DNA from 2 places in the Streptococcus salivarius genome. Region 2 is predicted to be linked to the other one. Evidence: predicted binding sites of a transcription regulator. Region 2 holds the regulator's gene; the other holds the start of a gene.
The links. The regulator HrcA, encoded in region 2, represses chaperone genes, less so after heat shock. The targets are predictions, from matches to a motif close to TTAGCACTCNNNNNNNNNGAGTGCTAA.
Positions count from the first base shown of each region.

Region 1: a site for HrcA is predicted at 1,564-1,590, ahead of clpP (ATP-dependent Clp protease proteolytic subunit ClpP). Genes of this name have one in related genera too.

Region 1 is NZ_CP015283.1:875,334-878,759, reverse strand. Features, by position in the region: gene V471_RS04570 (YlbG family protein) at 87-368, opposite strand; gene V471_RS04565 (YlbF/YmcA family competence regulator) at 361-810, opposite strand; gene clpP (ATP-dependent Clp protease proteolytic subunit ClpP) at 896-1,486, opposite strand; gene upp (uracil phosphoribosyltransferase) at 1,660-2,289, opposite strand; gene V471_RS04550 (glycoside hydrolase family 68 protein) at 2,379-3,426, opposite strand, start outside.
Region 2 is NZ_CP015283.1:652,649-656,074, reverse strand. Features, by position in the region: gene dnaK (molecular chaperone DnaK) at 1-1,039, opposite strand, end outside; gene grpE (nucleotide exchange factor GrpE) at 1,125-1,649, opposite strand; gene hrcA (heat-inducible transcriptional repressor HrcA) at 1,688-2,722, opposite strand; gene V471_RS03440 (glycoside hydrolase family 73 protein) at 2,916-3,426, opposite strand, start outside.

The DNA.
Region 1 (3,426 bases), 220 kb from region 2:
AACTACACAAAACTAAGCTTTAGCGACAGTAATCGTTTCCATTACTTTAAGAATAACTCTTTAAAAAGAAAAAAACTTTTCTCTCATTAAAGAGAAAAGTTCTTAAACGGTTCAGGGACTGAGGTGTCGTAACGTTCCAGACTACCTACAAAGTCCATATCAATATCAGAATAGTAGGAAGGCAGAACTTTTTTCACTGCTTTCATTCCATCGAGCTCTTTCAAAATATCCTCGACCTTGTCCTCATCTACATAAAGGTGCACATAACGCATCTTATAAGAATGGTAGACAACATCTCCAAACTTGGCAATTTTACGTAAGTCTCTATTGTAATATAAATAAACAATAATGCCTTGACGCTTAATCATGACTCATCTTCTCCTTTATGTTAGTGTCTCCCTTTTTATGATGTGGTTTATGAGGGGCAAGAGGTAGGCCAGTATCAATAAAAATCTGGTCTGAAACGGCTTGGGCAATCTCCTCACCAAGATTGGCTAAAATAGTCTGTAAATCGAACTCTGCCTGACGATAGCCAATAACCACCTCGTTTAAATCAATTTGGCGCTTCATTCGCAAAACCTGACGTTTCAACTCTCTCACATCTGGTCTAAAAGCCTCATACGCCTTAGCAGCATCATAGCTATCTTTTAATTCTTGAAATGCAAAGAGTTGCTCTTGAAGTCCTCTGTCATTTTCGAATTTCTGGCGTTTCAAACGATAATTCTCTACCTCAGGTAGCTTTAGAAAATACGAAACAAGACACTCTATAGCTTGATCAATCACAAGCAACTCCTCATTGATTATTAACATGTTTTCTATTATAACACAAAAAGCCAGATGAAACGGTCCTTATACAACCGATTTGCATCTGACTTTTGTTTAAGACAAGCTCAGTTTATTTTAATTGGTTATTAGCCATGATTTCATCGATGAAACCATATTCAAGCGTTTCTTGAGCACTCATCCAATTGTCACGTTCAGCGTCTACATGAACTTTTTCAATTGGTTGTCCAGAATTATCTGCCAAGATTTGCTCCAAATTATTACGTGTCTTGAGCAAGTGTTCAGCTGCGATAGCCATGTCTGTTTGTTGCGTACCGCCACCAGTACCGCCCATTGGTTGGTGAATCATGTACTCTGCATTTGGCAACATGAAACGTTTACCTTTGGTACCGCTGGAAGCGATAACTGTTCCCATAGATGCTGCCATCCCCATAACGATAGTCTGAACATCAGACTTGATGAAGTTCATTGTATCAACAATGGCAAGACCAGCCGAAACGGATCCACCTGGTGTATTAACATAAAGATAGATATCTTTTGTATTGTCTTGAGCATCCAAAAACAAGAGTTGGGCAATAATTGAGTTTGCCATATTATCTTCAACAGGACCTGTTAACATGATGATACGATCCTTGAGCAAACGTGAGTAAATATCATAAGAACGCTCACCGCGTGATGTTTGTTCAATTACTACAGGAATCATATGAATCCTCCTTTTAATATTGTCTTGATGCTATTATATGATTTTAGTCAAATTAGGTCAAATAAAAAACATCATTCTTAGCACTCTTTTGGAAAGAGTGCTAACCCCCCCTAAAATAATTTCACTTTAAACTTATTAATCTAGTAAAAAAAGGGAAATTTTCCCTTTTCAACTTATTTTGTACCAAAGAGACGGTCACCTGCATCTCCAAGACCTGGAACAATATAACCGTTTTCATTAAGTTTCTCATCCAAAGATGCTGTGTAGATATCGATATCTGGGTGAGCATCTTGCAATTTTTTGACACCTTCTGGTGCTGCAACCAAGCAAACAAACTTGATATTAGCAGCGCCACGTTTTTTAAGTGAGTCTACTGCCAAGATTGCTGAACCACCAGTCGCAAGCATTGGGTCTACTACAAAGATCTGACGTTGATCAATGTCTTCTGGTAATTTAACCAAGTACTCAACCGGCTCAAGAGTTTCCTCATCACGATACATACCAATATGACCAACTTTAGCTGCTGGTACAAGGCTAAGAAAACCATCGACCATACCAATACCCGCACGAAGGATTGGAACAATCGCTAATTTCTTACCAGAAAGTTGTTTTTGTACTGTTTTGGTAATTGGTGTTTGAATTTCAACCTCTTCGAGAGGAAGGTCACGAGATACTTCGTAACCCATAAGCATAGCAATTTCATTAACTAGCTCACGGAAGTCCTTAGTAGAAGTATCCTCACGACGGAGGATTGAAAGTTTATGTTGAATCAGTGGATGTGAAATAACTTGAAATTTACCCATAATAGTTTCTTCCTTTGCTTTATACTCACTCCATTATATCAAAAAGGCAAAAAAAACGCTTGCTTTTCTGCAAACGTTTTTGAAAAGGATTATTTTTTAGGTAAATGAATCTTTCCTGTGACCAAACCATAGCCAAGAAGAGCTAGACTAGCAATTGCTGCAAAGATAGTCGCCAAGATTGAAAGAATGTTGCTGTTTGAACCTTCTGAATCACTTGGTGTCTTAGGAGTCGTAGCAAGTTTGGCAGCAACTTTAGTATTGTTGCCTTTACTTGACTCATCAGACTTAGTTACTTCATTAGCTTTATCAACTCCGTGAGACTGAACTTTTTCTTCAGACTTAACTGGTTTTGGAGCTTCTGTTTCAGTCACAGACTCTTCTTTAACAGTATTCGTTGGAACAGTTGGTCCAGTTGCTACAATAGTCTTTGGTACTGGTGTCGCAATCTCTGCGGCTTGAGCTACTGGACGACGATCACCCACAGAATCTCCTGTCGAAGGTTTCACAGGGACCGCTACATGATGATCATTTGAAGAATTGTTATCATTAGAGTGGTCTCCATAATATGGGAAAGGAGTACGAGCTGGAGAATCCGGATTCGTAGGATTTGTTGGTTTATCTTCTTTATCAGCTGATGGTTGATTATTGTCCGCTGGTTTAGAAGTGCCTGGTTTATTAGTCTTATCATCAACAGAATGGTTACCTTCTGTTGGACTTACTGGTGTTTCTGGCTTATCTGCCTTCTTGTCTTTACCATCTTTAACAGTTACAGTCAAGACACCGTGAGCTTCAGAAACGCCTGTTGAACCATCAACTGTAGGATAAGTATGTGGTTTAAGACCATAACCCGATACCGCATAATAATCTACATTAAAGTCCTCGTTTGGCAATTTAGCACTGTTTTGATCGCCTACGTGTACCAAGCTTTCACTAGATTTATCCCAAATCCAGTCACCTTGATTCGTCATCTTAGGAAGAACTTCTGTAGTATCATCTGCATTCATCTTGATAAGGAAGCTTGGAGCCCATGTTGATTTATTCTCAGCACCGGCAATTCCACCACGGTTAGTCATGTAAGAAGTTACCAAAAGAGTATCTGATGAGCCTTCAACAGGAACCGCATAGTAAGAATAGGTA
Region 2 (3,426 bases):
TAGCAGCACCCATGGCAACTACTTCATCAGGGTTAACTGATTTGTTTGGTTCTTTACCAGTTTCAGCTTTAACAGCTTCTACAACGGCAGGGATACGAGTTGAACCACCGACAAGGATAACTTCGTCAATATCTGACAAGCTCAAACCTGCATCTGAAAGAGCTTGACGAACTGGAGTTTTCGTACGTTCTACAAGGTCACGAGTCAAATCATCGAATTTCGCACGAGTCAATGTCATTTCCAAGTGAAGAGGTCCAGCCTCACCAGCAGTGATGAATGGCAAGCTGATTTGTGTTGAAGTGACACCAGAAAGGTCTTTCTTAGCTTTTTCAGCTGCGTCTTTCAAACGTTGAAGAGCCATCTTGTCTGTTGACAAGTCGATTCCATTTTCTTTCTTGAATTCTTCAACCATGTGGTCGATGATTTTTTGGTCAAAGTCATCACCACCGAGTTTGTTATCCCCTGCAGTTGCCAATACGTCAAAGACACCATCACCAAGTTCAAGGATAGATACGTCGAATGTACCACCACCAAGGTCGAATACCAAGATTTTTTCTTCTTTATCAGTCTTATCCAAACCGTAAGCAAGGGCTGCTGCTGTTGGTTCGTTGACGATACGTTCTACTTCAAGACCAGCGATTTTACCAGCGTCTTTTGTTGCTTGACGTTGTGCATCATTGAAGTAAGCAGGAACTGTGATAACTGCTTTAGTTACTTTTTCACCAAGGTAATCTTCAGCATAACCTTTCAAGTATTGAAGAATCATAGCTGAAATCTCTTGTGGTGTGTATTCTTTACCGTTTGCAGAAACTTTTTCAGAAGTACCCATCTTAGATTTGATAGAGATGATTGTATCTGGGTTTGTTACTGCTTGACGTTTTGCAGCGTCACCAACGATGATTTCACCGTTTTTGAATGACACAACAGATGGAGTTGTGCGGTTACCTTCTGGGTTTGCGATAATTTTTGATTCAGTTCCTTCAAGAACTGCTACTGCTGAGTTTGTTGTACCTAAGTCAATACCAATGATTTTAGACATATGTTTTCCCCTTTTTACTTTAATTTCTATTTTGCTTTTTTTATCTTTCATTCATAGTTTTCTGTCATTTCGGACAAGTTTTCAATTAATTATATACAACTACCATAGCTGGACGTAAGACGCGTTCGTGGAGTTTATACCCTTTTTGGAAAACTTGTGCAATCGTGTCTGCTGGATGTTCATCATCTGCAGGCATTGTTTGAATTGCCATGTGGAAGTTATGATCGAAATCACCATCAGCTGGAATTTCTTCAATTCCTTCCTCTTTAAGAGCATGCACTAAACTTTCTTGCACCATTTCCAAACCTTTTTTGACATCATCAGTCAAGCCCTCAACGGCAAGAGCACGTTCAAGGTTATCAAGTGATGGCAAAATCGCTTTTGCCAAATCTTGGCTACGATACTTTTGCAATTGTTGACGTTCTTCATTTGCACGTCGCTGAATGTTTTGCATTTCTGCATGGGCACGAAGGTATTTGTTTTCAAATTCTTCGGCACGCGCTTGGGCTTCTTCAAGTTCAGAAGGTTCGCTTACTTCCTCTACAACTTCTTCAGTTGTCTCCGTAGCTTCCTCTTCTTTCACTTCTTCTTTTTTAATATCTTCAGTCAAGGCATACACCTCTTTCTATACTTTTTAAATGTTACATCTTAGCTAACTTCATAATGGTTACTATTGAGGTAACGGTAATAATCCGTCAACTTCATAACCAAAACTCTACTAATAACATTGACCAAACTAACCATGCGACGATAATCCATTTCAACTGGACCAATCACATGCATGAGTGCCATCCCACGATAAGGAATCAGGAATTTATGACTCATAACTGTGACATTTTCAAGCGCTTCTTCAGTTGATTCTGCAACCGAAATCTTGGTCACTTCATCATCGGAGATAGCTGATCGAAGCTCAAGTGCCACATGTTGTGGATTGTCCAAAAATTGATAGGTTTTTAAATCGGCATAAGTCAGTGATGCAACCTTACCTTCGATGAAAATCAATTCCTTAAAAAGTTGTGAAAAGATATAATCAAACAAATCTAGAACATTATCTGTTATTTTGAAATACTTTTGCACAATCTGAGGAATCTCAGTTCTCAATCGGTAATGGATATCTAAGACAGTGTTTCCCAAAAAACGTTCTTGAACAAGCTTATGAAGAATTTCCAAATCACTAGACAAGAAATTTTTTGGAATAGCAAATTGAACTGTCACAGGCTTAGATTCATCTAGAGTAAGAACCGCTAAAGCGTCGTGATTGGACAGATGAACAATGTCAAATCCAGTCAGACGTTGTCGTGTCGGTTCCACATCTTGAATCACTGCTGTACATCCTGTCATTTCTGCCAGCAGCTTCGCCGCCGCATCCAAGATATCTTCAAGTTTAAAGGCTTCAAAATCAAAGGCCTTAACCACTTGATAAACATCTTGTTCATCAATCGTATCAAGATTCAAAGAATTAGCGACGAAATACTGGAAACCTGCTCGGCTTGGCATACGCCCACTAGAAGTATGAGCTTTTTCAAGATAGCCCATCTTTTCAAGCTTGGCCATGTCATTACGAATGGTCGCTGAACTCGAATCAATTGATTCTTGTAATGCTTTCGAACCAACCGGTTCATGTGTACGAGTGAACATCTCAACTATCAAATTCAAAATAGTGTTTTGCCTTTGCGTAATCACGATGTCACCTCATTTCTATTTATTAGCACTCTAATGCATCGACTGCTAACTTATGATTCTATTATACACCTAAACTTGAACATGTCAACCCAAAAAACCAAAAAAATTAGCACTCTTTTTGTAAGAGTGCTAAAAATACATCTTAAGACCTAGAAAAGTTAAAAAAGAGCACCTCAGAAGCACTCTAATCTTATCAATCATATTTTGACAAATGATAGGTCTCAATAATAGATATGAGGTGTTTGGCATAATCTGGATCACTGCTAAAACCCGCAGCTTGTAGTTTTTCTGCCGCAACTTTATAACTAGTCGTTCCTGCCACCTCTTTATAGGTCGACTCGCCCCACGTTCCTTGGCGAAGTTCTTCTAAATAAGTCATCATAGAACTTGACCAATCCTTAAAAACTGCAAAATCCACCTTTTGGTATTGCCATTTCCCTTTACTGTAGATACTATCCTTTAAACGAATACGTTCTTGACCTGGCTGAGCAGGGAGACTGTAGATGTTATGATATTTAACAGATAAAAGACTGCTACCATAATTTGACTCATATGCAGCTTGACTAAGGAGAATAGACGCAGGTACACCATAGTTTTTAGACATCTTTTGAGCTGTTGGAGCTAAGGTCTCAATAAATTCTTGCTGTGTGTAAGCAACCTTTACCGCACGAGCATTATCAGCTGTAGAGGCATGAAGAATCAAA